2 regions of the Paenibacillus sp. MER 180 genome follow, and region 1 is predicted to be linked to the other one. Evidence: riboswitches for the same ligand, from Rfam matches in the RefSeq annotation. Region 1 holds a riboswitch; the other holds the start of a gene.
The links. A riboswitch is a leader RNA that binds a small molecule or an ion and turns the genes downstream of it on or off. The one in region 1 is predicted to bind S-adenosylmethionine.

Region 1 (15,038 bases):
CGCCAGATGAAGTCCAGCACGATCGCGATTCGGGGTGATAGCGGCAAGATTATCGGCCTGCTTTGCATCAACATGAATATTGACGAATCTTTTGCTGATGTACTGCAAACCTTCCTGCCGCAACCGGATATGGAAGCAAGGGGGCAGTCCGAGCATTTTGCTTCATCCGTGGAGGATATGATTCAAGAAACGATTGAACGAACGATTGAAGAGGTTGATGCTTCTCCGGACATCTCTTATGCGAACCGAAACAAGCATATTATCGGACTGCTGCATGAACGAGGCGTATTCAACCTAAGGGATGCGGTCACTCTTGTGGCAAATGCGCTGAAAATCACAAAACATACGGTTTATCTACATTTGCGCAATAATGCTTCCAAAGGTGAAAAAGCAACGAAATAGAAGCAGAAAGAACGCTGAACACAGCAGGATTAGCGACCGGGTTCTCAAAATGAGCCTGGTCGCTGTTTTTTGTGGGCAAACACCTGTTGTAAGGATAGCCCCCTTCAGGGGAGATTCTTTAAGCTTCCTCACCACGTTCAACAGAGTTTTATTCGCACTCAGTCCCCTTTAGATCAAGAGATTCTTTCATTCAATCCTTCGGAATACTGCTTAGCGCTTTCCTCATCTGACTCCGTTCTGAGCGATTCTTGCATATCTTGATCAACATGTTCAAAATGTTCAGGATAGCCATACTCGCCATGTTCACTTAAATCCAAGCCGATACGCTCTTGCTCCGCATTGACACGCAAGCCAAACAACCGTTTCCCTGCATACAACAGCACGTAAGAAGAGACAAATGCAAATCCGCCCGCCGCTAGAATCCCATAGGCTTGCACCCATAACTGATGCAGACTGCCTGTATCCAGCCAGCCTCCTTGGCCTACACCAACCTTCTCCGCCAATGCCGAAGTGGCTAATATCCCATTGGACAGCGTGCCCCATACCCCTGCTACCCCATGTACCGACAAGGCTGAGACTGGGTCATCAACTCGCAGACGATCGAACCAGAGCGCACTGTAGTACACTAGAATACCAGCCGCCAAACCAATTACGATGGCCGCCCAAGGCTCCACGAATGCACACGAAGCTGTGATCGCAACCAAGCCCGCCAGCATTCCATTCAAGAGGGTAGGCACATCTGCCTTGCCGCTGCGCAGCCAACTAATAGCAAGCGCCGCAACAGCCCCCGCTGCAGCTCCAAGCTGTGTGTTCATGGCGACATATCCAAAAAATCCATCACCGATCGACAACGTACTTCCTGCATTAAAACCGAACCACCCCACCCACAGCAGAAGCACACCGAGCGTTATATATACTTGGTTATGACCTTTTATTTTCTTGGACGAACCGTCTGAATCGTATTTGTTCATGCGCGGCTTCAAAAGCAATGTCGCAGCCAGCGCAGCCATAGCCCCTGTTAAATGCACAACCGTAGAACCGGCAAAATCCTGCTTCCCATGCATCGCAAGCCAGCCACCTCCCCATATCCAGTGAGCAACCACTGGGTAAATCAATGCCGTGAACAGAATCGCAAACCAAATGTAAGCGGACAATCGCGCGCGCTCGGCAAATCCACCCCACACGATCGAGAGTGACACAGCAGCAAAGGCTAATTGGAAGGTAAAAAATACGGAAGGTGGTAACCCTGTAGAGGAAGCTGGAGTAAAGAAGAAATCACCCCAACCAATAAACGAATTGCCATTCATACCAAAAATCAAGCCATAGCCGACTGCCCAAAATACAAGAGAGCCAAGCCCAACCGTAATGACCGTTTTTGCGGCAATATGACCTGCGTTCTTCATTCGTGCAGACCCTGCTTCCAGCAGGATGAATCCCGCTTGCATAAGCAGCACCAGTATAGCCGACAGCATTACCCACAGTGCGTTCAGACCAGATTCCAGTGATTGCACAGAAGCCTCCCCCGCGGCACTGACAGCATCCGGAAATAGGCTAAAACATGCAAATCCAGCACCAAGCACACCAGTCGCCGAAGCAAAACGTCTGCTCCTACTCCGATTAAGGCTCTTGTCTCTGTTCATCCTCATTTTCTCTACACTCCTCGCTATTTATATGTTAGATTTTATTACACAAAATCTTGTTGTTAGAGGAATTATATAAAGGTAAATTGTGCAAATCAATGGGTTATGTTATAAAATGCATGAAATGCGTCAAGTTATACAAATTGAATGTAATATAACCTAACATAATATTCATGAAGATAGTGATAAATAAAAAATAAATAAAATAAAAATAAAAAAAATAAAAAAATAAAAATAAAAATAAAAAAAAAAAAAAAAAAAAAGACTGCAGAATTATTCTGCAGCCCAAGTCTCACATTCTTGCTTCATTTGTCTTGGATTGATTATCCAATATGCTATTCCTTACTGTTGATTACTCGGCTTATTCAAAAAACTTGGCGATCGGATTTTCTACATGCTTATCTTTATAAATAGAGCCGTCGACCTTTTTCACAATATGCTGTTGGAAATTGCTCGTAACCGACAAGCTCTGAAAACCAATTCCCGTCAACAACTGCTCTGCTGATTTCTTCGTCATATGATCATCTGTCCAGAAATAATGCACCACTAGACGATCCTTATTGTACGGATGCATAATTCCGTAGCCACCTAGCAGTCCTTTTGTGTTCATTACTTCCTTCCAAGGGAAGCCCGCTTGTTCAGCTTTTGCAATAATAGCCGGCTTCAATGCTTGAATAAATGAATTGGACTTCGGATTGCCGATTACAATGACATTGCTCTTTGCCAGAGAAGTCTCCAACTGTTTTTTCACAGCCTGCTTCTCACTCAAGATCACAGGCTTAACGCCGCCCATGTTCAACACATTGGAAATATTCTCGAAAAATTGCTCTTGCTGCTTTTTCGCTTCTGCGCTTACAGGACTGCTGTATATGATCGCCAGCGGTTCTCCATGCATCGCCTTGTTAAGCACCTTGTACATTGTTTCTTTCGGCAACTTAGGATAGGACTGATCGATCCCATCATACATTTCTAAAATCGACAACCGCATATACTCCGCCATTTCAGCTTCTGTCATCTGGTATTCCGGCTTGAGTTCAAAATTAGGCTTGTTTAAGTTATCATCCATTCGATCGCGCACAGCCTTGCCAAACTGATCCTCAATCGTTTGGAGCAGTCCCGCTACGGTTGCGTTGCGATACGCATAGCGATTGAAATACTCCTTCATAAAGGCATCGAACTTCGCTTGCCCAACCGTGCGGTACAATTCATAAATCGCAAGGCGACCTTTTTTATAGAACAGCGCATCCGGAGAATCTCCAGCCTTGTCATTCGGGGAATTAATAGCCCGATCCAATGAGAACGTTTCAATACGGGCACTATCAAATCCATTCATCTTGTCGCCCTGGGCATCATAATAATACACCTTGGAAAAGTCAGCAAACCCTTCATCCAAGAACGACTCGGTTTCAGAATCGTTGCCGATGATGGAATGGAACCACTGATGCGCAATCTCATGGACAAAGACAGAATCCTTTTCAGGAACAGCATTTGGATTTACCCGCCCCATTTGGATAAGGCGTGCAAATTCAACAGCAACACCTTCTACATGGGATTCCACGATCCGAAAATCGGGGTACTCGTATTTGCCGAATTTATCGCCAAAAAATTCAATCGCTTTAAATGCCTCATCAATATATTTATTGACAACTGCCGTCTTCGCAGGATCATTGTTGTCGTTGTAATATACATATTCAATCGTTAAGCCATTCTTGGTTTTGCTGGCCTTATGGAACTTCTCACTGGAGAAGAACACGAGCTCGCGCGTCTTGTCCGATTTCGTCGTTACGATTTTGCGGCCAGCTTCACCAGACTTCTCCGACATTTGTCCAGGCATCGCGATTTGCAGCTTGTCTGGAACATCCATTGCAACCGTATAGTCGGCAACCTCATAGTAATCCGTTTCGAATGTCTTACTATATGGGGTCTTATTCCACTTATGTGCTGCTTCATCGTACACAGACATAACCGGGAACCAATGCGCCCCATTAATGATGTCCTTATAATAGGACAAGCGCTGTGAACCGAACGGAATTTTCGTTTTATATTCAAGCTCTAACGTCACTTCCTCATCCTTGCCCAATGCTTTTGCCAATTGAACCGTAAGCGCCTGCTTCTCATTTGTGGTAGCTAGGGTCGCACCGGTCGAAGCATCCTTTACACTAAGGATATCAATACCGCCAAGGAAATCCTCTGATTTCTTATCTGGGTATTCCTTCGCAATCTCCTCATTCGCTCTTACGAACATGCTCGATTGTGTATCCTTCGAACGATTGGCATCTGCGAACAGACGGAATACAACATCATTAAGCTTATCCTTAGACGTATTGCGGTATGTCACCGTCTGCTTGCCTGTAATGGTCATATCGTCCGTATTCAGCTTCGCTTGGATATCGTATTGGATATGTGAAGTTGCTTGTTGTTGAGATTGCATTCCTGCTGTGCTAATCGTCTTGATTTGATCCGCCACGGCCTCCTGTGCATAAGCTGTGCCACCAGATGTTAGCGGAGCTGCAAGCAGGGTAAATGCCATTGCACATGCTATTGTCGTATGTAGCAATTGTCTTCCTGTAAGTTTCATTCGTCCAATCACTTCTTTCCGTTTGTGTTTCATCTCATGATGATATATTCAATTATAGAGCAAGATACAAATGATATCGTGCGATTAACCTTATGCGGAGCTTACAATATTGTCACGTAAGATTTTAAGGAACTTTATTAATGAATGCCGCGAATCAAAAAAAAAAAAAAAAGAAGCCCCCGTCTAAGACGAGAGCTTCTCTATGACAAGGGTGCTCTTAGCTCGCCCTTTATTTCTGTGAATCTTCTTGTGGAGCAGCCTGCGCAATATGGCGCGTACGGATTTCCTCTTGCAGCAGCGCAACCACTTCTGCTACCGGCTTCATGCCAAGATCGCCTTCTCCACGCTTACGCACGGATACAGCACCATTGTTCTTCTCATTCTCACCGACGACGAGCATGTATGGTGTTTTCTCCAGCTGTGCCTCGCGAATCTTGTAGCCAAGCTTCTCGTTGCGCACATCCGCTTCAGCACGGATACCTGCATCACGCAGAGATTCTGTTACTTCCTTCGCATACTCTTCGTAGTTCGGCGATACTGGAATGACCTTCGCTTGTACTGGAGAGAGCCAGAGCGGAAGCGCCCCTGCGAAGTTCTCCAGCAAGAATGCAGTCATGCGCTCCATCGTACTGATGATACCACGGTGGATAACGACAGGACGATGCTTCTGTCCGTCATCGCCGACATATTCCAGCTCGAAGCGTTCAGGAAGCAAGAAGTCCAGCTGTGCAGTCGACAGTGTCTCTTCCTTGCCAAGCGCTGTTTTAATTTGCACATCCAGCTTCGGTCCGTAGAATGCAGCTTCACCTTCTGCTTCGTAGAATGGAAGACCCAATTCTTCAACAACCTCACGCAGCATGCGTTGAGACATTTCCCACATATGGTCGTCTGGGAAGTACTTCTCTGTATCCTGCGGATCGCGATAAGACAAGCGGAAGCGATAATCCTTAATTCCGAAATCGTCATATACGCGGCGAATCAAATTAATAACACGCGCGAATTCTTCCTTGATCTGATCCGGACGGCAGAAGATATGCGCATCGTTCAATGTCATAGCACGAACACGGTGCAAGCCCGTGAGCGCTCCGGACATCTCATAGCGGTGCATGGTTCCCAACTCGGCGATACGAATTGGCAATTCACGATAGCTGCGCATGTCAGACTTGTACACCATCATATGGTGCGGGCAGTTCATTGGACGCAGAACAAGCTCTTCGTTATCCATAACCATTGTTGGGAACATATCTTCTTGGTAGTGTTCCCAGTGGCCGGATGTTTTGTACAATTCCACATTCGCAAGTACCGGTGTATACACGTGGCTGTATCCCAAGCGCTCTTCGATATCCACGATGTAGCGCTCCATCGTACGGCGCAATGTCGCACCATTTGGCAGCCAGAGCGGCAAGCCTTGTCCAACTTTTTGGGAGAAGGAGAAGATCTTCAGCTCTTTACCTAATTTACGGTGATCGCGCTTCTTCGCTTCTTCCAAGAAGTGCAAATATTCATCAAGCTGTGCTTTCTTCGAGAATGCTGTTCCATAAATACGCTGCAGCATCTTGTTGTCCGAGTTGCCGCGCCAGTAAGCACCCGCCAAGTTCAAGAGCTTGAATACCTTCAACTTGCCTGTAGATGGGACGTGAGGTCCACGGCACAAGTCGAAGAATTCACCTTGGTCATAGATAGTGATCACAGAATCTTCAGGCAAATCGCGGATAAGCTCCAGCTTCAACTCATCACCGATTTCTGTGAAGATGCGTAGAGCTTCTTCACGAGATACTTCACGGCGTTGAATTGGCAGGTTCTCGTTCACGATACGCTGCATTTCCTTCTCGATCTTCGGCAGATCCTCAGGCGTCAAGGAGATATCCAGGTCAATATCATAGTAGTAGCCATCTTCGATAACGGGACCGATACCAAGTTTCACGTTTGCGTCCTTGTACAAGCGCTTGATTGCTTGCGCTGTCAAGTGGGCTGAACTGTGGCGAAGCACTTCAAGCCCGTCTTCTGAATCTGCAGTTACAATCTCAATCTTCGCATCTTGTTGAATTGGCGTATACAGATCAACAACCTTGCCATCCAGCTTCCCCGCTAGTGCAGCCTTCTTCAATCCACTGCTAATCGAGCCCGCTACATCTTCGATAGTAGTGCCTTGCTCATATTCACGAACAGCACCGTCTGGAAATGTTACTTTTACGTTAGACATTTGCGATTCCTCCCAGTTTATATGGCATCATTCAATCTGCTGTCCATCTTCTTTATGCCGGCTAGGAAACAAACAATTACACGTTCTTCCCATCTTCACCGTACACAACACAGCCTATTGAATTTGTCTGAAAAAATAAAAAACACCCGCCCTGTAAAGGGACGAGTGTTATAGACAATTAGTAACCCGTGGTTCCACCCTCATTCAACTGCTGATGATGCTTACGCGATTACAATTACAGCATCATATGCCGCAATGCTCTGTCGCACGCTTTCCTCAGATCAGTCCTTGAGCATTCGGTAACGGGAATGATTCGTTGGATGATACTGACCGAGTAAGCTCGTTGTTCCCATCCAAAGCTCTAAAGTGGTAAATAAACAGCGTTGCCGAAGGGACTTGCAGCCTCGATCCCTCTCTCTGAACGGTTCCGTCCGTTATTCATGTCTTTGTCATCGCATATCGTATGCTATTGATTACTCAATACCGCATATTATATGCGATCTTCGCAGGGTGGTCAAGCTCCGATTCCCGAATCATGAAATGCTATGGCCGCAGCATTGAACCGTCCTGCACGTTGTTATGTACAAGAGTCTCGTGAGGCCAGCCATCTCCACCAAGCACAGCATGACAAGAACTGCACAATACACATACATGCACCCTCGATTCGAAGATTTGCTGAATCGTCTTAATCACCTGAGATTCTGGCTCGCGCGTGTGAATGATAATATTTTGCGGGGATACGTTGATGAGTGTGCTCACAATCATATCCTCCATCTCCATATCATAATCAATCATCTCCACAACCATGCCATTCATCACATGCTTCGGCTCAAGCGGCTGAAGATCCTCATCCAGGAGCGTAAATTCATGACCGCCCTTGTGCATTAAGTGCGCAAGAGGGATCTTCGTCTCCTGAATGAACACGAAGTATTTCAATAGACCAATGAACTCCTGATACTGCCGTTCAAGTACATATTCATCAATCGCATAGTCAACCACTTCACGAAGCTCTGTTAAATAGTGCCGCAAACGGAACTGAATGAACCCTTCAACATTAAGGGCAGTATGATCTTCTAAATATCGCCGCAGTGCACGTGTAAGTTTCCCTTTGCGTCTGCGTCTGGACTCACTAGAACCGGTTTCATCTCCACCGTTGAGCAGCTGCTGGCAGTATTCCTCAATTTTACGGCGTTCCTCTTCACTGTATTTCGAATCCTTTGCAATTAAGGAAGCAAGAAGCAGCCTTTCTTTTTGGGACAGAATAAATTCAGCAACTGCCTTGGCCGCTCTATTCCATACATCTTGTCCTTGTGTAGACAGTTGAAAACCTGGCAAGATGCCCCGGCATGTAATCCAAGCCGTCTGCCCTTCAGACCATTGCTGGAATTCCACGCCATTCGGCTGTTTATGTAAATCGCTCAGCTCCTGCTGCAGCAAATCAGTCAGCGTTACTGCGTCATATTCGGATCGCAGCGGCAACGAGATCGTGAACAACTCCATGAGCCCACTCCTTTCTGTTCCTTCTTAAGTATATGGGGTCATGAATGGAGATATACGAAGACGAATCTGGAAAACAGAGGACACTCGCATTCCTTCTGGCATTATCGCCAAAAATAAAAAAACACCTGCTGGCTTTTCCAAACGGAAAGTCCAGCAAGTGTACTGTTTCATTTTCAATTGACGCCTAATTTTGCATAACAAAATCTTTGGCAACCGTTGCATGTTCATCATCAAACACACGCAAAATATTATACTTCGTATCACGCTGCGCAGGAATCTTGCCCGCTTCACGGATAAGCTGCAGCGTGCTTCCGATGTTTACTTTATGTGTAGCGCCAGCAGCCGATACGACATTCTCCTCAATCATCGTACTGCCAAAGTCATTGCAGCCGAAGCTGAGCGTCTTCTTGCCAATTTCCGGCCCCATCGTTACCCATGAAGCTTGGAAGTTCGGAATATTATCCAGGAACAAGCGGCTGATCGCGAGTGTCTTCAAATACTCTTCAGGCGATACGCGCTCTGCCTTCATGTTCGTGTTGTCCGGTTGGAATGTCCATGGAATGAACGCAAGGAAGCCTTTGGAAGGATGGCCGTTCTGCATGCATTCATCTTGTGCTGTACGAATACGCTCCAAGTGCAGTGCGCGCTCTTCCAGCAGCTCGCCGAAGCCGATAACCATCGTGCCCGTTGTATTCATGCCGACCTTATGGGCAGTTTGCATGACGTCCATCCAATCACGCCATGAACCCTTCAAGCGACTGATCTTCCGACGAGTACGGTCGTCCAAAATTTCAGCGCCGCCGCCCGGCAGTGAGTCAAGACCCGCTTCATGAATTTGACGGATTACCTCTTCTAGAGATAATCCATTCGAGACTTCCTTCATCTTCATAATCTCCGCAGGAGAGAAGGAGTGCATTGTAATACTTGGGAACCGTTTCTTAATTTCGCGAAGCAGATTCGTATAATAGCTGAATGGAAGCTCTGGGTTTGTTCCGCCCTGCATCAGAATCTCAGTTCCGTCTACATCGATCGTTTCCTGAATCTTCTGGAAGATGACTTCATCAGGAAGCACGTAACCTTCCTTCGAACCCGGAGCACGGTAGAAGGCACAGAATCTGCAGTACGTATCACAAATATTTGTATAGTTGACATTGCGCCCAATTACAAATGTAGCAATCGGATCTGGATGCCATTTCTTCATAATTTGGTCGGCAGCTGCCCCCATTTTCTCGATCTGATCAGATTCGAACAAGGTCACGCAATCGTCTGTATTCAATCGTTCACCACGAAGCGCTTTGTCCAAAATGCGGTCTATCGGTGACATCGTCACAGTCACTTCCCCTCTCATATGTTGCCTTACACTCTCGTATATAAAGCGAAGTAGACCCCGCTTACGGCGGGGTTAAATTGTACGGATTATTGCACATGCTGCTTCATCATCTAGTTGTGCATTGTATCGCTCAAGAAGCAGCTTCACTAAATAATCGTAACATACATCGCCCATAAAAAACAGCACCCTTCCATGAGAAGGGTGCTGGATAGAATCGGTTATTTGGATAACGCCTGATCCAAATCTGCAATCAAATCCTCGACATGTTCAAGCCCAACAGAGAAGCGGAGCAATCCATCCGTAATTCCACGCTGCAGACGAACTTCATGCGGCATTGCTGCGTGAGACATCATGGCAGGATAAGACAAGATGCTCTCAACAGCGCCAAGGCTGACTGCCACAAGCGGGATTGTCACGTTGTTCAGCACTTGCTTCGCCCGTTCGCCAGAACCCACATCGAATGATACCACTGCTCCGTATCCCAGTGATTGCTTCTCATGCACCTCACGGCCAGGATGATCAGCTAGACCAGGGTAATAGACGTCAGCAATGTCCGACCGTTCACTCAGCCACAGTGCAAGGCGGCGGGCGCTCTGCTCACTCTGATTCATCCGAGCTTCCAATGTTTTCATGCCTCTCATCAGCAGCCAGCTGTCCTGAACCCCAAGCACAGTGCCAAGGCCATTCTGCAATTGCTTCACACGGCGTCCAAGACTCTCGTTGGCTGTTACTGCCAGACCTGCGAGCACATCACTGTGTCCGCCCAAGAACTTGGTTGCACTATGTAAGACTATATCAACACCAAGCTCAATTGGACGTTGATGATAAGGGGTCATGAACGTATTATCCAGCATGGTGAGCAGACCCTTTTCCTTGGCCCATGAGGTCACTTCTGCAATATCCGTAATTTTGAGCGTCGGGTTGGACGGTGTCTCCATATAGACAGCCTTCGTATTTGGACGAAGCGCAGCCTTCACCTGCTCAATGTCGGTCATATCCACTAAGGTGGACTCAATGTTCAACCGGTTTAAAATGGAGGTCAGGAGACGGTACGTTCCACCATACACATCTTCCGTTACGATAACATGATCTCCTGCCGATAACAGCAAGAATGTCGAAGAGATCGCTGCCATCCCTGATGCGAAGGCAAATCCATTCGTTCCGCCCTCGAGCAGTGCAATATATTGCTCCAATGCCTCACGTGTTGGATTGCCAGAGCGAGAGTAATCGTACTGAGGCGGATTGTAAATGTCCTCATGATGGAATGTCGTAGCTTGGTAAATCGGGACACTGGAAGCTCCCGTACCGGCATCGATCTCACCGCCAAAATGGATCAGCTTCGTCGCAAACCGGCGTGATTGCTTGCCTAACTGACCGTCTGATGCTTGATTCGAATTCTGCTCACTCATCTCCGTTATCCCTCCACTTCTACTCTAGCCGCTTCTATCGCTTGCTCCAAATCAGCAATTAAATCATCAACATGTTCAATTCCAACCGAGAATCTGAGCAAGCGATCGTCTACACCAATCTGATCCCGAATCTCCTGCGGAATATCCGCATGGGTCTGAACCGCCGGATAAGTCATCAGCGACTCTACCCCACCCAAGCTCTCCGCGAAGGCGATCAATTTCAAGTGGCGCAGGATCGGCTCTACATAAGCTGCATTCTTCAAGCGGAAGGAAAAGATGCCTGTGTTGCCCGACGATTGGCGCTGTTGAATCTCATATCCCGGATGCTGCTCGAGTGCAGGATAATACACATTGTCGATGGCAGGATGCTCTAACAACCACTCGGCAATACGGGTTGCGTTGGACTGGTGCCGCTCCATACGAAGGGCAAGTGTCTTCATGCCGCGCATCAATTGATAGGAGTCAGTCGGGCTCAGGACAGCCCCGATCGAATTATGCAGGAAGGCGATTTCTTCCGACAACTGCTTCCCTTTCGTTACGATCAGACCAGCAAGCACATCATTATGTCCGCCCAAGTACTTCGTTGCGCTGTGGACTACCATATCTGCCCCAAGTTCAATCGGGCGTTGGAAAAATGGCGTTAGCAGCGTATTATCAACGATAGTGAGAATTCCATGAACCTTCGCCCACGCCGCTACCTTCTCGATATCCGTAATCATCATCAAGGGGTTCGTAGGCGTCTCTATAAAGACAGCCTTCGTCTGCGGTGTTCTTACAGACTCAAGCGCATCAAAATCATTCGTATCTACATAAGAGGCCGTCACGCCGAAACGAGACATAATCCGTTCCAGCAGACGATAAGTGCCACCGTACAAATCGAGGGAAACAATCAGATGATCGCCTGAACTGAACATCGCGAACAATGTCTGTAATGCAGCCATCCCAGAACTACAGGCAAATCCGGCATCCCCACATTCCAAAGCAGCCGCCGCTTCCTCTAGAACAGTACGAGTCGGGCTCTTCGTCCGAATATAATCAAACCCCGTGCTCTGTCCAAGCTTCGGATGCCTGAATGCAGTTGCTTGGTAAATCGGATAATTAATAGCTCCCGTTTTTGGTTCATGAACCGATCCAATTTGAGCTAATCGACTTTCGATGCGGTAGTTCTCTTCGTTGCGTTCGATCATAGTTGATGAGCCCCTTCCTTGCGCGGTACGGCTTTGCCCAATTCGTAAGGTGTTTCTTGATATACGTAGTAGTTTAGCCAATTTGAGAAGAGGAGGCTGGCATGCGCACGCCAAGTGGAGTAAGGCTTGCGGGAAGGATCGTTATTCGGGAAATAATTTATCGGAATGTCCATCTCCATCCCCTTTGCAATATCGCGGTCATACTCCCACTTCAGTGTACAGGGATCGTATTCCGAATGACCGGTCACGAAAATTTGCTTCCCATCATGTGTCGCTACCAAATACACTCCTGCTTCTTCCGACTCCGCTAATATTTCTAACTCGGCAATCTTCGCGACATCCTCTCTCCGAAATTCCGTATGACGGGATTGCGGTACAAGAAACATCTCGTCGAAGCCGCGTGTCAGATTCACATTTTCCTTAGTTAGTACATGCTCGTATACACCGAAAATTTTCTGATCCAGTGCATATTTCGCAATTCCATAGTGATGATAGAGGCCCGCTTGTGATGCCCAGCAAATATGGAACGTGGAAGTTACATTCTCCTTAGACCATTCCATAATGCGGCACAACTCATCCCAATAGTCTACATCTTCAAACTTCATCTGTTCGACAGGAGCACCCGTAATGATCATACCATCAAACTGCTCTCCTTCAATATCTTCAAATGTTTTGTAGAACGAAGATAAGTGCTGTGCGGACGTATTTTTGGATGTATGGCTTGCTGGATGAAGGAGCGTCACCTCAACTTGCAGCGGCGTGTTGCCCACTAAACGCAGGAGTTGGGTTTCCGTAGTCTCTTTCGTCGGCATCAAGTTGAGAATGATGATTCGCAGCGGACGAATATCTTGATGATAGGCTCTCGTTTCGTCCATGACGAAGATATTCTCCTGGGTCAAAATTTCTTTGGCCGGCAAATGATCCGGAATTTTAATCGGCATTGACGCTCTCCCCCTCGAAAATGGTAATTGGATGGTGTCGGCACATGAAATCACATTGGCCACAACCGCTCACAGGCCTGACTTGAAACGGCACAAATGGCTAGAGACATACAAAAAAGACCTTCCTCGACTACGAGAAAGGTCATGTTATACATGCTCATGAGCCTCTCTCATCTGTCAGTAACGACTTCCATCGTCCCTGCAAGAATTAGCACCGTGCGTCGCGCTTCATACTGCGCATCGCCGGTTGCCGGGCTTCATCGGGCTTGTCCCTCCACCTACTCTTGATAAGATTGCTTATATGAATATTCATTTGATTTGGCCTTGGTAATAATGTACGGCAAAGAGAAGCTGTTCGTCAAGAGGGGAACACAACAAAAAATCACGATTCCACCCCCTTCGCATACGATACATTATTGACGAATTCCGCCAATGGATTTTGTCTTGAAAGGTTGAAGTACGAGCGTTATACTTAACAAGGTGCGTCGAGGCCTTAACTTTTCAATGAAGGCAATAATCATTCCTTCACTGGGCGCATGATATATAAAGTCACTACAATTATTCAAGCTGAGGTGAGTTCGGATGGATGGCGACCCGAGGTCGTTCCGTAGTACGTACGTACAACCGAATAATACGATTCGACAGGCAGCGGCAAGTTCGCAGTCCAATGTCGGGATTCGTGCCTCTGCAGAGAACCTAGTTCACTAATTGTGCCTAGGCTTATATCACGTGCGCGAACGACGGACTGCGCATGCCCAGCCTTGTTTCGAGTCGTCTGGTAACATTTAGACGATGCGCATGTCGCAATGGCGACAGCGTCAAGGAGTGAGTGCAATGAAAATCCGTCTGGTCAACGAGGGCGTCTTCACGACTGAGGAAGATATCAATGTCACATTAACACCGCCAGAGAATGGCTTCTACTGGATCGATGCTGACATTGAGGATTTGGTCGTTCTGCAGCCATTATTCAGCATGCATGATTTGGCAGTTGAGGACTGTATGAGTGAAGAAGAGCAGCGTCCCAAAATCGAAATTTATGAAGGTCATTATTTTATCGTGTTCAACAGCATTCGCTTTGACGATGAAGAGATCTTTTTACGCTCATTGAACATTTTCCTCGGCAAACATTTCATTATTACCGTAACAAAGCAGAAGATTAACGAGCTGCGTATGGTGAAGCCTGTATTGTGGGAGCAGCAAGCTAGCACGCCTGACCTTATGCTCTACCTGCTTATTGACTTGGTTGTCGACAACTACTTCACAGTAGGAGATCGAATTGAAGCGAAAATCGACAAGCTTGAGGAAGAGCTCATTATGAGCACAAAGAAAGAACATCTCAATGAAATCATCAGCTTGCGAAGTGAGATTCTGTGGCTCAAGAAGGGTCTTGGCCCTCAAAAAGAGGTACTGCTTGTCCTCTATCGTAAGGAATTGCGGCTGATCGGCGATGACCTGCAGAAGTACTTCCAGGATATTTACGAGAATGCCGTCAAAGTATCGGAGACATTCGAAACGTTCCGCGACCTTATGGGCAACTTACGTGAATCTTATCAGCTTAGCATCGCGAATCGCGCAAACGATATTATGAGAGTGTTCACAGCCATTACAACTATATTCATGCCGCTAACCTTAATAACAGGGATCTACGGCATGAACTTCGGATATATTCCAATTATGGACTGGGAGTACGGCTCCTTGTATATGATCGGATTCATGCTTGCGCTTGGTATCTTTATGTTCTACTTATTCCGCAAGAAAGACTGGATTTAATAATCAGCGGGGGGTGTTCAAAGTCATTTGATAATGACCTTGGACACCCCCGCTTTGTTTTCTTTGCATTACCGTATT
Region 2 (15,038 bases), on a different contig from region 1:
TGCCGCCAGAGCGGTGAACGAGCGAATCCGCCAGTGGCGTGAATCTTGCTAGGGCGTCCCATCTGCTCTTCCATTGCAAGCAACACAGTGTACATATTGAAGATGACGCCTTCCAGCACGGCACGAATCATATGTTCCTTCTTGTGATGCATCGTGAGGCCGAAGAAGGAGCCGCGCGCGTCCGCATTCCAGAGCGGAGCTCGTTCGCCAGTTAGATAAGGATGGAAGAGCAGCCCGTCTGCCCCCGGCTGAACCTGCTCGGCAATGCGAGTAAGCAGATCATAGACATCAATGCCAAGCCGCTTCGCTGCTTCAACCTCGGAAGCAGCCAGCTCATCGCGTACCCAGCGGAACAGCATGCCGCCATTGTTCACAGGTCCGCCGATGACCCAGTGCTTGTCTGTCAGGGCATAGCAGAAGATTCTGCCCTTCGGATCGGTAAGCGGTTGTTCCACAACGGTACGGATCGCGCCGCTCGTTCCAATCGTTGCTGCAACAACACCAGGCTCGATCGCATTTACACCAAGATTGGAGAGCACACCATCACTGGCTCCCACAATCGTTGGGGTAGCAGGGGAGAGTCCCATCTCCCGCGCGTAGACTTCATCCATTCCTGTCAGCTGATGCGTAGTAGGAACGAGCTCGGATAGCTTGTTAGTCGATATGCCCGCAAGTTCAAGCGCTTCTTCATCCCAAGCGAGCTGCTGCAAATTCATCATCCCTGTAGCAGACGCAATCGAGTAATCGACAACATACGTATGGAACAGCTTGAAGAGTACGTATTCCTTAATGGAAATGAATTTAGCCGCCTTATTTAACAATTCCGGAGCTTCATGCCGCATCCACACCAACTTCGTAAGCGGGGACATCGGATGGATGGGAGTGCCTGTCCGCAAATATAAGGCATGTCCCTGCGGATCCTTCTTGAGCTGGGCTGCATACTTGCTGCTCCGATTGTCTGCCCACGTGATGCAAGGGGTGAGCGGATGGTCTTCTGCATCGACAGCGATGAGGCTATGCATCGCTGAACTGAAGGACAGGAACAGTATATCCTCAGGCCGGGCTTGCGCAGCGCTCATCGCTTGCTTTACAGAAGAGACAACGGCTTGGAATATCCGTTCCGGATCCTGCTCGGCTATCGTTGCGTTCGGTGTATGCAGTGGATAGCCTTGGCTGCCGGTGGATACGACTTTGCCATTCTCTTCGAATACGACTGCCTTCGTGCTCGTCGTTCCCATATCGATTCCGATCATGTAGTTGGGATGATTCATAGGAATAACCTTCTTTCTTTCATTGCCATATATGTTACACTACTGTGCTCAACAGCAGAATCAATGCTAATCCGACGACAGATAGAATCGTCTCCATCACTGTCCATGACTTAAGTGTCTCTGGGACGGACATGTTGAAAAATTCCTTCACCATCCAGAACCCTGCATCATTGACGTGGGACAGAACGATCGAGCCTGCGCCGGTTGCCAGTACAACCAATTCTACAGGAACACCTGGAGTCATCGCCAGTACTGGAGCAACAATACCAGCAGCGGTCGTCATGGCAACGGTTGCAGAACCAGTTGCGACACGAATCAATGCTGCGACGAACCAGGCGAATAGTATGACGTTAATGTTCGCTTGTGTGGCAAGCTCTGCGATCGCACCGCCAACACCACTGTTAATGAGCACTTGCTTGAACGCACCGCCGCCGCCAATGATAAGGATGATCGTTGCGGTAGGAGCGAGACATTCGCTGGTGAAGCGGGATATCTCTTCCTTCTTGAAGCCGCGCGCATAACCGAGCGAGAAGAAGGAGAAGACGACTGCAATCAGAAGCGCGATAATTTCATGGCCGATGAATTTGCACAGTACGGCTAAGCTGCTAATGCCTTCAGGATCGACGATGTCTGCGACGGAGCCAATCAGCATAAGAATGACAGGCAGCAAAATGGTGAACAGCGTAATGCCAAAGCTTGGGAGCGGCCGATCGCTCTTCTGCGCGAATTGCTCAGCGAGCTTCGCTGGCGGCTGTAATTGAATGCGTTTACCAATGAACTTGCCGAATAGCGGCCCTGCGATAATTGCTGTTGGTATTCCGACGAGCAGAGAGTAGAGAATCGTACGACCGAGATCCGCTTGATAAGCGTCGATGGCAATCATCGGTGCCGGATGCGGCGGTACGAGTCCATGCACGGTAGATAGCCCCGCCAAGATTGGAATGCCGATCTGCAGCAATGACTTGTTTGTTTTGCGTGCTACAGTGAACACAATTGGAATTAATAAAATAACGCCAACTTCAAAAAATACTGGGATACCTACAATAAAACCAACAAGGAGCATTGCCCAATGAACGCGTGATTCTCCGAATTTATCAATAAGGGTAGTGGCGATTTGCTCTGCACCGCCTGATTCCGCCATCATCTTGCCCAGCATGGTACCGAGCGCAATGACGATGGCTATCGTGCCAAGTGTGCCGCCAAGGCCTTGTGTAACCGATTGCACAACATCTTGCGGTTTCATGCCTGTTAACAGACCGAGCATTAATGCTGATATAAGCAACGTCACGAAAGGATTCCATTTTAGCTTGGCAATGAACACAATGAGAAATACGATGGTAAGAAGTGTCCAAAATAGTAATGTAACATTGTGACTCATTCCGAATAGTGTGCTCATGATGTACGAGCCTCCTTTTGAAGAGTGCCGATTGTTATGAATGATTCCAAATATAGCGTTTCCAAAACAAACTTGAATACTTGTCGACAACTTGAATTAAAAAAACTTTGTATCCTTGCAGCTTGCCGTTACGAATGCGGCAAGCTGACATGCAAGGTACGGTTCGAGTCGGCGAAGTAGGCTGAGACAACCTGCTGGATCGTATGAGTATCCTTCGACTGGAGTCCTCTTACGATCGTACGGTGCTTCTCAATTACAGTGAACAGCTTCGCTTCTCCCTCAGAGAATATTTCTTCCGTTGTCATCAGCATGACGGTCTTTACGATCAGTCGAATGCTCGTCCACAGATGCATGATCCGTTTATGCTCCGCTGCAGCAATGATCGCTTCATGGAACGATAAATCCTGATATGCGAATTCAACGGCATCATTGTACTTAACCGCGAGTTCCATCTTGTCGATAATCTGCAGAAGCGTCAGAATCAGACCATCTGTGTTCACGATGGCGAGCCGCTGCTGGACAAAGCTCTCAATGAGATAGCGAACATCGTACAGCTCTTCGACATCGATAAGACTAAGCCCTAAGACAACAGCACCCATGCGCTCCAAGCGAATAAGCCCTTCGTTAGAGAGCGTTTTCAATGCTTCGCGAACGGGAGAGCGGCTGGTGCCGAAGTCGGCAGCCACTCGATTCTCTGATATAATTTCGCCCGGCTTGATGGAGCCGTTAATAATTTGCAATCGCAGCTCACAGGCGATGGATTCCCCAAGGGATGCGCCCTGCAGCCACTGTTTCGGATAGTGTATCATGCGTGAACTCTCCTCATGATTGGTTTCCTGAACCCATATCTCACTTAACAGATTTGGTTCTGATTGTACCACAGTGCTGCATGGCGCGACCATCGGGCTTGTGGTGATTCTATCTTCGCTATCGAAATAGGAAATGACTATTCCTTCGTTACCACTTGATGTCCGCCGAACTCATTGCGCAGTGCAGCAACTACCTTACCGTGGAAGGAATCGGACTCAAGCGAACGATATCTCATGAAGAGGGACATCGCGATAACTGGTGCGCTTGCTTGCAGCTCCAGTGCAGTTTCCACTGTCCATTTGCCTTCGCCAGAGCTTTGCATAACGCCGCGAATGCTGTCCAGCTTCGGATCTTTGGAGAAAGCATTTTGCGTCAGATCCATCAACCAGCTGCGGATAACCGATCCGTTAGACCATACGCGTGCAACTTGTTCGTAATCGAAATCGAAGTCGCTCTTGTCCAATACTTCGAAGCCTTCCGCGATCGCCTGCATCATTCCATATTCAATACCGTTGTGAACCATTTTCAGGAAATGTCCACTTCCGCTCTTGCCTGCATACAAATATCCTTGATCTACCGCAATGTCCTTGAACAGTGGCTCAAGTGTAGCGAATACTTCTTGGTTGCCGCCAATCATGAAGCAGCCGCCTTCAGCTGCGCCAGATACTCCGCCGGATGTTCCGATATCGAAGTAATGAGCACCCAGTGCATGCACTTTCTCGCCTCTAGCGATGGATTGTTTATAATGTGAATTTCCTCCGTCAATGACAATGTCACCTGGAGAGAGAAGAGGAAGCAGTGTGTCTACCACTTGATCCACGATTTCTCCAGCTGGAACCATCATCCAGATGATCTTGGGAGCATCCAGCTTCGATACGAGTTCTTCAATTGTATCTGCAGGAATTGCTCCTAGGTCAGCTGCTTTTTGACGTTGTTCAGCATTTACATCAAAAGCGACTACCTGATGCTTGTGCTGCAATATGTTATCTACGAGGTTGAAACCCATTTTTCCAAGGCCAATCATGCCTAATTTCATGCTGTATTCACTCCTGTGATCATGCTGTAAAGTACAACAAGTATACTTGTATACAACTTAGTGTGATCTTATCTTACTGTCTTCTTGCCTATCTGTAAAGTGGAAATTGTAAGCGCTGTATCTCGGCTCAGGGGTATGCTGTCTCTTTTAGAGTGATTCTTAGTGGCGGAAATTATGTATCTATATAGTAAGTGTGGATAAAAACATGACATAGCAGGAATTAGCCAACGCCGTCCATGTCAGCCAGCAGACGATCGTGCTAATTGAAAAGGGGAATTCAATCCATCTCTCCAGCTATCATCATGATCACGAAGACATTAACGATTATTCAGAGAATGTGTTGATGTGTTAGGATACCAAAGAAGTAAATAATGTGAGGTGAGGTATTCTGTTTGTGATCATGTATATATTCCCAGTGCTATAATAAGAATAAATTAAGGAGTCGGCGGCAACCGACCCCTACACCCTACACAATAGCCGCTTTTAAGGGCGGAAGGCTTTTTGGAGCAAAAATAGACCGCATCCTTTGACCTAGGGCGGTCTATTTCTGTTTGTTGAAGTACTGTTTCTGAAAGTGAAATGAAAATATTGTTGACAACTCATATTTTCAGATGTATTATCTTCAACAACAAATGACAACTTCATACTACCTTATCAAGAGTGACTGAGGGACTAGGCCCTATGACGTCCGGCAACCTTACCTGTGAGTAAACGGTGCTAAATCCTACGGAATGATTCCATTCTGAGAGATAAGTGTGGCGATACTGCCAATTCAGCCTCTTTCTCTCTTAGGGAAAGAGGCTTTTTAGTTTTCATCCAGGTGATAGCAACAGAATGGCGGGGTGTGTGAAATGATTGAAATTCGGAGTTTGGTTAAGGAGTATCGAAGCAAGACATCGACCGTCATCGGCGTAAATAACGTCTCTCTTCGAATCAATAGGGGAGAAATTTACGGGATTATCGGACGAAGCGGGGCGGGGAAGAGCTCATTGCTGCGCTGCATCAACCTGCTGGAGGAACCTACATCCGGGAGTATCCTCGTCGATGGCGTTGATTTGACGAAGCTGCAAGGAGAGAGCTTGCGACAGGCAAGACTGAAGATCGGCATGATTTTTCAGCACTTTCATCTTATCCGCTCCAAGACGGTATTTGAGAATATTGCATTTGCTCTGAAGGCCAACAACAAGTCGAAGGCAGAGATTGAACCGCGTGTCCTTGAATTGCTTGAAATGGTCGGCTTGGCTGACAAGCGAGATGTATATCCTGCTCAGCTCAGCGGTGGTCAGAAGCAGAGAGTAGGCATTGCCAGAGCGCTGGCGAATGAACCGCATGTGCTGCTATGCGATGAAGCAACATCTGCGCTAGATCCCGAGACGACACAGTCAATCTTGGAGCTGCTGAAGAAAATCAATCGCGAGTTGAACCTGACGATTGTATTGATTACGCACGAAATGGAAGTGGTGAAGGACATCTGTGACCGGATGGCGGTGATGCAGAACGGCAATGTGGTAGAAGAGGGGCCAGTATATAACATTTTCTCTGATCCACAGCATCCGATGACGCGCTCGTTCATCAGCAGCCTATTCCAATTCGATCTTCCAGAACGATTGATTCAGTATTGCAAGGGAACGATCGTGAAGATTCACTTCGTGGCACCGCAAGCGGAGGAAGCAATCATTACTGATGTGATGACGAACTTCAAGGTTAGAGCAAATATTTTGCATGGCAAAATTGAATACATCCATGACAACCCGCTAGGCATTCTGATCCTGGAGCTGAATGGAGAAGTATCAGAGCTGCGGCAGGCACTCGACTACATCAAAGAACGAACCTATCGATTGGAGGTCATCCATCATGCTGAGTGATTCGATCATCCAACTGCTGCCAGACTTGGGCAAGGCATTTGTCCAGACGCTCTATATGGTTGGAATTTCGCTGTTTGCTGCCATAATTCTGGGTCTTCCCATTGGAATTCTATTATTTGTAACCGATAAGGGGCTATTCCTCGAAAATGCGTTTACGAAAAATGTGCTAGGCTTCATCGTCAACATGATTCGCTCAATTCCGTTCATCATCTTGCTGGTGACGCTGCTGCCGCTGACGAAGCTCATTGTCGGCTCAACGATAGGCCCGACGGCTGCTTCGGTATCGCTCTCGATTGCGGCAATTCCGTTCTTCGCCCGCCTGGTAGAGACGGCGCTGCGCGAGATTGACAAAGGCGTCATCGAAGCGGCAATCTCCATTGGTGCAACACCGTGGATGATCATTAAGGATGTACTTCTCCCTGAAGCGAAGCCAGGCATCATTCAAGGCGTGAACATTACAGCAATCAGCCTTGTCGCTTATTCGGCAATGGCCGGTACAGTCGGTGGAGGTGGAATCGGCGATTTGGCGATTCGGTTCGGTTACTATCGCTACGACAACACTGTAATGTTTACTACGGTAATCATTCTAATCTGCTTGGTGCAGATCATTCAGTACGGCGGAGACTTTATTGCAAAGAAAGTAGATAAGCGATAATGCATTCGCTGTTGATCATTTGAAGTCAACCCTTACGAAGCAACGGAAGAATAATTTCAAGATCACGCCACCTTCTTGGTGCTGAAAAAGGGACACAGGGAACCAAACCTTTACTAAAAACATATACGGAGGTCATCAACATGAAGAAAACAGCTCTCATTCTTTCTCTTATTCTAGCAATTAGCTTGCTGGCTGGATGCGGCAGCAAAGACGCATCAACGGGTTCAGGAGACGCAAAGCAGGAAGAAAGCAAAGCAATCAAGATCGGGGCAACAGCCGGCCCTTATAGCGATATGATAACGAAGGCGATTAAGCCGATTTTGGAGAAGAAAGGCTATTCCATTGAGGTGGTCGAATTCGGTGATTATGTGCAGCCGAACCTGGCATTGTCGAATGGAGATTTGAATGCGAACCTGTTCCAGCACAAAATCTACATGGAGAACTTCGCGAAAGAAAATAAAATTGAGTTGTCCGAGCTTATTTCCGTACCGACGGCTCCAATGGGCATTTACTCGTCCAAGTTCAAATCTTTGGATGAAGTTGCTGACGGGAGTACAGTAGCGATTGCGAACGATCCGACGAACCTGGCGCGTACATTGGGATTGTTGCAAGATGCAGGACTCATTACAGTGAATAAGGACATCGATCCACTGCGTGTATCGGAGAAGGACGTGAAGGACAATCCGAAGCATCTTGTTCTACAGCCAATCGAGGCTGCTCAGCTTCCGCGCGCAGTAGACAGCGCTGACCTGTCTCTTGTTCCGGGCAACTTCGCACTTGCTGCGAAAATGAACCTGCTCGATGCTCTGAAGCTCGAAAATATGCCGGATGATTACCGCAATCGTGTCGTTGTGAATACAGCTGATTTGGACAAGCAATTCGCGAAGGACTTGAAGGAAGCTGTTGAATCCGCCGAATTCGAGAAAACAATAGATGAACAGTTCAAAGGCTTCGGCAAACCAGAGTGGATGCTGAAAAGGAAGTGACATCGATGACGAAGGAAGAGAAAGCTATCGTCGTTAGAGGTACGCCGGCAGTCTATCATTGTGAAGCGGGCATTTTGGACAAGCTAGATACATTATTGGCACCGTATCAATACAAGCGAGTGATTGTCGTGCATGGTGATCGCTCCTTGGAGGCGGCGCAGCCCTATTGGCCGAAGGAGACGAACACAACACTGTTATATCTCCGTTATCAAGGGGAATGCACATTGCAGGAAGCGCATCGGATTGCATGCTATGCCCAGGCCGAACGAGCGGATGCCATTCTTGGACTCGGCGGAGGCAAGGTAATGGACTTGGTCAAGGCAGCAGGGAATACATCGGGGCTGGATACGATTCTCGTGCCAACGCTCGCCTCGAATTGCGCAGCATGGACGCCGCTCAGCGTGTTCTATAACGAAGAAGGACAATTCACCCACTATACCGTTTTTTCGAAAAGCACACTTATGGTGCTGCTTGAACCACGCATTGCCTTGCATGCACCTGTTGATTATCTGCGTGCAGGGATTGCCGATACATTAGCAAAATGGTATGAGGCGGATGTACTCATTCGTGGTTTGAAGCATCGTTCAGCCGCTGTGCAGGTTGCGCATCTTACAGCTCGTCTATGCCAGACTGCACTTCTGGAGCATGGACGGCAGAGCATTCACGACGCAGAGCAGAAGCAGCTATCCGATGCGTTCGTAGAGGTAGCGGAGACGATCATAATGACTGGCGGCCTTGTTGGCGGCTTCGGCGATCACCTTGGTCGAATAGCAGGAGCACATTCGATCCATAATGGCCTGACCGCCGCGCCAGCGACACATCATTTGCTGCACGGAGACAAGGTCGCGTACGGCATCCTCGTTCAATTGGTGCTGGAGGATAATGTTGCGGAAGTGAAGGATTTGTTGCCGTTCTACGAAGATTTGGGCTTACCTTATCGACTAGGTGACCTTGGATTATCTGCGGAAGACCGTCCAACGTTGGAGTGCATTGCGCGGCAAGCGACTCTCCCACAGGAATCCATTCAGCTCATGAAGCCAGAAGGCGTAACCTCGGATGAGGTATATGAGGCAATCGTGAAGCTGGAGCAAATTGAATCGTGAGTAAGGAATAAAGCGCCATCTGTCCGTAAAAATGCGGCGGACGGCGCTTTATTGTCATGTAATGCGTGTTTCGCGGTATCTCGTTGTGTCTACGCATCATATATAAGTTTGCTTACGAAGCTAGCTGTCCATGTTCTTTCGGTTTGCGCTGCAATAACTGTACCCCTCCAACAATAACAGTCGTCAGTAGGATGACCGCAGTCAAGATAAGCAAGAGCGCATGAATTGAATCCGATATGGCTGGACCCCCGTTCACTAAGTTCATAATGCCAGTTACGGCATAGGTACCAGGGGAGAATTCACTGATTTTCTGATAGAAAGATGGCAGCAGCTCGCGCGGCAGCAGAGCTCCCGAGGTGATCAACTGGATCGACAGCAGTGCAATATTGACCCATGCACCGGCATCGCTGAAGATGTAAAAGGACAACTGAGCGACAAATAGAAACGTGATAACGTAAGCGAGTTGGAATAGCCACATCTTACCGAAGCCTTGTTCGGAATGAACACCCATCAGCGACACCATTCCCGTGCCAACCGTTGTAATGATCAGGGAGGCGACAATATTGAGCAGGGAGCGAGCTGTCAGGAGTGTCCATTGGCCACATTTTTGTTTGATAGCTTTGGCAGCCTTATTCATTTCCATGGTGAACTGCATGCAGCCAACGAAGGAAGCCAGCAGCAGCATCATGGGAACCATCGTCCACGAGAAGTTCGAGATGGGATGAACGTTATTCATTTCGGCTACGACGCGTGCAGACATGGATTCGGATAGGCTGCTTGCTTGCAGCTGTGGAACATGTACCTGCTCCAGTACTTGGGTCATGCCCGTACGAACCGCATGTTCATTGAGTGAAGTCGTAATTTGGCTGGAGACAGATTGCATTACACTTTTGACCATGCTTGGATTGGATTCGTTCACAGCATACGTGACGACAGCTTTCTGTGTCGGATCCGTTAGCTGCTTAGAGAAATTCCCTGAAATATGCATTACCATTTGCACCTTGCGTTCTTCAAGCTGTGTCATAGCTTGATCAAGACTCGCCTCCTCTTTCATGTGAAATGGAAGCTTCCCCATAATCGATTGCACCGCTTGCTTGCCAACCACTTGATCCTCATTCACTACGGCAATGGCTAACCGATTCACATTGTCTGTCAAATGATCGTACCCGGTTAGCCAGATCAGGCTGAACAGTACTTGAAAAGTAAGCGCAGTAATAAGGCCGATAATGACTGACGGCGACTGTAACAGGTGAAGAAAAGTGGATTTTACAGACATTTTGTTCATGAATTAACACACCTCATTATTAATATTTATTTATTAATCAATAAATACGATGCCAAAAAAAGTGCGACCTCAAAAAGGCAGCAGAAGAAAGTGATTTCACTATGTTTTATTTGGATGGCCACGGAGATAAGTTAGGCGCTTCGAGCACTTCTGACATCGTAATAATTAGACCTGAGCCGATGAACATGCTGGCTGCGAATTTGGCATTCGGAATCCCGGCTTGTTCAAAGCGCCGTATGACCGTCTGGTGTATCGCAGTGAAATGGTCGCGCACCGAATCGCGGATTGCTGGCTCTGAAGTTGTAAATGCCTGCATCGTCACGAGCATCTCATCGCGATGGGTCTCAATGAGCTTCCCGAAGGCGCGTCCCATTGTCTCTACAAACTGTTCGGGAGGAGCATCCACGCTGGAGAAGGCCTCTTCAATCTTCTCTGTGGCGCGGTCGAGAACTGCGATGAACAATTCCTCTTTGGATTTAAAAAAGTGAAACACGTATGGCTGCGTTACACCAGCTGATTTGGCTATTTTGGCGGTTGTCGTCTTGTAAAAGCCATGTTCCGCAAAGGAGGAGACAGCAGCATCAATGATTTGATCCTTGCGAGATAGAGATGGGTCTTTTGGTGACATGTTGGTTCAACACCTTGTCAGAATTTTTGTTATTTATTAATCAATAAATTAATGTATGAGGGTTTATTTGTCAAGTGTGTATTAACAAGCAAATCGAAGAAGGACGAACCTGTAGGTAAGATCCCTTTAGTAGCTCGCCCTTCCGTTCACATAGAAGCGATAGACTCTTGTTAACTCATAACGTAGTATCTACATATATTCAGCCGGTTCATTTAAATAGTACAATGTGATATTTTGTCTGTAAATAATAGTGGATTCGCTTGAAATCATCAGGCGTTAGCTCAGCCAGTGATTTACTCCGTTCCTTGCCCAATATGATGCCAATCGCTTCAGCTGCAAGGGCGGTGTTGGGCATGATGCGGGCGCTGCCATAGGCTTTGATGGTGGCTCCAATATTTTTGCCCGCGACGATGACGTTGTTGTAGGACTTGAGCAGAAAGGAACGAAGCGGGATGCCATAGCGATCAGGTTGGCCGAATCCGATTCCTTCCCGAATGCGCGTTGTACCTTGCAAGTCAAGCGAGTACCCGCCGATGCTCACATTGTCCCAGAACATGCTGCCATTCAAGACGTCGTGTTCATTCAGCACATATTTAGTCTCGAATCGGTTGTAATCCCGAATGTATAAATAATCAGGGAAGCCGTTCAGCTCTGCCTTCGAGAAACCCCAGATATGTTGACGCAGAAAATTCAAAATATACGGTGCTTCGGTCTTCGCCCTGTATAAGGCGGCTTGCACAGATGCCGGATTGGCAGGATCAACGTTATATACGAGCAGCGCGTTCATAATGGCCTCGCCATTACGCTGATAGACCGTGTTCATCCCACGGAGCATAAGTCCATTGTCGTGCGGCTTGTAGGTACGCATAATATTGCTGAATCCGGTAGCTTCGCTCCCATCCACATAGGTGTTTGGACCGTACTTTTTGATGAGGTTCTGGAGAGGGTAACTGGCAAGGACGGCTTGGTGAAGCATACTCCAATTCACGTGCTTGAACTTGAGCATCAGCGTAGCGGCCATGTAGTCTGGCTTATTGTTCTTGCCGTCGTACAGGCTCTCCATGCCTGGAATTCGCTTCTCGCCAAGCTTGCTGGTGAGGGCATTGAAGTCGGTGTTCTCCACCCAATATTTAGACTGAACCGTATAGATTTTTCCGTCTGCAGCAGTATAGGTGAGGGAGTGGATTGATTTTCCCTTTTTTTCTAGCTCAAATTGTACAGATTGAATCGCAATGCTGCTTCGGAGAGGGATGCCTTGGATGAGGTGTTCGTAATAATTCTCGAACTCCACGGGCTTGCGAATCGTGCCCTTATCGTACCCGTCGAAGAGAGGCTTAATGCTGCCTTGTACAAGGCTGTGACCATGCTTGTCGAAGGGTTCGTCGAGGAACCACATTTCCCCTTCGATGAGCTCTCCGCCTGGCTTGCTGCGGGGATCCAGGATGAGTACATTCAAGCCAAGATCATGGGCTGCCTTGGCAAGCAGAATGCCTTGAATTTCGCTGCCGATAACGACAATATCGTAGTGGCTGCATAGAGTACCGCAATGGGATTGAAAAGAGGCTTGAGCGGAAGATGCGGGGGTAATCGTGTGGGTAAAAAGAGCTGCAATCAGGATGGAAAATAAGGCGTGTATTCCCTTCTGTACGTAGTTCATGAAGGCGGGATGCCTCCTCTTCTTAAAGTGTAAAAACATGAAAAAATTACCTACGACGTCATGCTAGCACAGCCCTATATGCAGATCAATATGGTTCCTGTAGCGAAGCAGGGGAAATTTATTTTTGGAAATATTGAACTTGACTTTTCTTCCTGAATGTGTGTAACATTATTCCCATATTCATCAGGCGATGACCAAAGACATGATTTCCAGCACGAGCTGTCCAGAGAGAGAAGCGATTGGTGCAAGCTTCTTCAGTTACGGTTGTGGAATTACCCCTTTGCAGCCGTGATGTTGAACCTGAGGGTGATCATTTGGAAATGGTACTGGTACCATTGCAATCCGCTTCTCAGCAGTAAGCATCACCGACCCATCCTCGTTACCGGATGTCCAATGAAGGATCTTGCAATTGCAGCGAATGGCGGCTTATCCCGTTCCAACATGCAATGCAGGATTGAATTAGGGTGGAACCACGAGATAGAACGCACTCGTCCCTTTCGGGAGAGATGCGTTTTTTTGCGTTCTCCAGGGGCGTTCATCATTTCAGGTACGAATATGAGGAAAGGGAGGCTGAAGCATGGAGATCAAGGTAACATTTCCAGACGAATCGAACAGGGGGTATTTGCAAGGCACGACCATCGAAGAAGTTGCAGCATCGATTAGCACAAGCTTGAAGAAGCAAGCACTGGCCGGAAAAATGGACGGTACGCTCGTGGATGTTGACACAGCGATCGAGCATGACAGCCTCGTCGAGATCGTCACGGCAGATAGCAAGGATGGTCTGGCCATCATTCGTCACAGTACAGCACATCTTATGGCGCAAGCCATTCAACGCATATATGGAGCCGATACAGTCAAGCTGGGGATCGGCCCAGTCATTGAAGATGGATTCTATTACGACATCGATATCGCGCAGCCATTGTCGACAGAGGACCTAGTAGCAATTGAACAAGAAATGTCTCGCATCATTCAGGAAAACTTGCCGATTCAGCGCGAGGTGGTCAGCCGAGAAGAAGCCATTCGCTTGTTTTCGGAATTGAAGGAGCCGTTGAAGCTGGAGCTGATTCACGACCTGCCAGAGGATGCGGTCATCAGCATTTACAAGCAGGGTGAATTCGTGGATTTATGCCGAGGCCCACATGTTCCGTCCACAGGCCGCATTAAGGCCTTCAAGCTGATGAAGGTATCCGGCGCGTATTGGCGTGGGAATTCGAATAACAAAATGTTGCAGCGCGTATACGGAACTGCCTTTGCGAAGAAGGATCAACTGGAAGAATATTTGCATATGCTTGAAGAAGCGAAGAAGCGCGATCATCGCAGGCTTGGAACAGAGCTTGGACTGTTCATGTTCTCCGAGGAAGCGCCTGGTATGCCTTTCTACTTGCCGAACGGGATGACGATTCGCACAGAGCTTGAGGATTTCGCGCGAGGACTTCAACGAAGACGCGGCTATGACGAGGTGCGCACACCGCTTATGATGAACAACCGATTGTGGGAGCAGTCGGGTCACTGGGATCACTACAAGGACAATATGTATTTTACGAAAGTAGATGATACGACGTTTGCACTGAAGCCGATGAACTGCCCGGGGCATATGCTCATTTACAAAAATGGGCAGCACTCCTATCGTGAGCTTCCAATTCGACTTGGCGAGTTCGGTCAAGTACATCGGCATGAAATGTCCGGCGCCTTGAACGGTATGCTTCGGGTTCGTACGTTCTGTCAGGATGATGCTCATCTGTTCGTCCGTCCGGATCAGATCGAAGAGGAGATCGGCAAGGTTATGGCCTTAATCGATCACATCTATAAGGTGTTCGGCTTCGAGTATAAGATCGAGTTATCTACGCGGCCGGAGGATTCGATGGGCTCAGAGGAGCTGTGGAATGAGGCGGAGCAGGCATTGCAGCACGTGTTGGATAAGCGCGGCGTCGAATATCGTGTTAATGAAGGGGACGGGGCCTTCTATGGGCCGAAGATCGACTTCCACATCCTGGATGCACTCAAGCGGAGCTGGCAGTGCGGCACGATTCAGCTGGACTTCCAGATGCCGGAGAAATTCGACCTGTCCTATATCGGAGAAGATAGCCTGAAGCATCGGCCTGTTGTTATTCACCGTGCGGTGTACGGTTCGATTGATCGGTTCATTGGCATATTGACAGAGCACTATGCAGGAGCATTCCCGACATGGCTTGCGCCCGTTCAGGTGGCGGTACTGCCTGTATCGGATCTCTTCGCCGACTACGCGTATGAAGTGAAGGAATCGCTGGAACAGGCGGGTATTCGGGTACAAGTGGATGCGCGCAATGAGCGTCTAGGCTTCAAAATACGCGAAGCGCAGCATAGCAA

Region 2: linked by a shared signal. The riboswitch ahead of M3661_RS22940 (methionine ABC transporter ATP-binding protein) and the one ahead of metA (homoserine O-acetyltransferase MetA) in region 1 are both predicted to bind S-adenosylmethionine.

Annotation. Positions count from the first base shown of each region.
Region 1 covers NZ_JAMAVT010000004.1:286,794-301,831, forward strand. The annotation lists gene M3661_RS08605 (helix-turn-helix transcriptional regulator) at 1-402, shown strand, start outside; gene M3661_RS08610 (ammonium transporter) at 576-2,048, opposite strand; gene M3661_RS08615 (M1 family metallopeptidase) at 2,404-4,620, opposite strand; gene thrS (threonine--tRNA ligase) at 4,850-6,823, opposite strand; gene ytxC (putative sporulation protein YtxC) at 7,367-8,323, opposite strand; gene mqnC (cyclic dehypoxanthinyl futalosine synthase) at 8,508-9,647, opposite strand; gene M3661_RS08635 (trans-sulfuration enzyme family protein) at 9,872-11,062, opposite strand; gene M3661_RS08640 (aminotransferase class I/II-fold pyridoxal phosphate-dependent enzyme) at 11,068-12,249, opposite strand; gene metA (homoserine O-acetyltransferase MetA) at 12,246-13,190, opposite strand; SAM riboswitch class I at 13,358-13,484, opposite strand; gene corA (magnesium/cobalt transporter CorA) at 14,025-14,960, shown strand.
Region 2 covers NZ_JAMAVT010000016.1:88,420-103,457, reverse strand. The annotation lists gene gntK (gluconokinase) at 1-1,271, opposite strand, end outside; gene M3661_RS22955 (GntP family permease) at 1,306-2,667, opposite strand; gene M3661_RS22950 (GntR family transcriptional regulator) at 2,796-3,473, opposite strand; gene gnd (phosphogluconate dehydrogenase (NAD(+)-dependent, decarboxylating)) at 3,614-4,513, opposite strand; SAM riboswitch class I at 5,162-5,269, shown strand; gene M3661_RS22940 (methionine ABC transporter ATP-binding protein) at 5,365-6,378, shown strand; gene M3661_RS22935 (methionine ABC transporter permease) at 6,368-7,033, shown strand; gene M3661_RS22930 (MetQ/NlpA family ABC transporter substrate-binding protein) at 7,174-8,019, shown strand; gene M3661_RS22925 (iron-containing alcohol dehydrogenase family protein) at 8,025-9,122, shown strand; gene M3661_RS22920 (YhgE/Pip domain-containing protein) at 9,235-10,407, opposite strand; gene M3661_RS22915 (TetR/AcrR family transcriptional regulator) at 10,514-11,035, opposite strand; gene M3661_RS22910 (FAD-dependent oxidoreductase) at 11,244-12,692, opposite strand; gene thrS (threonine--tRNA ligase) at 13,270-15,038, shown strand, end outside.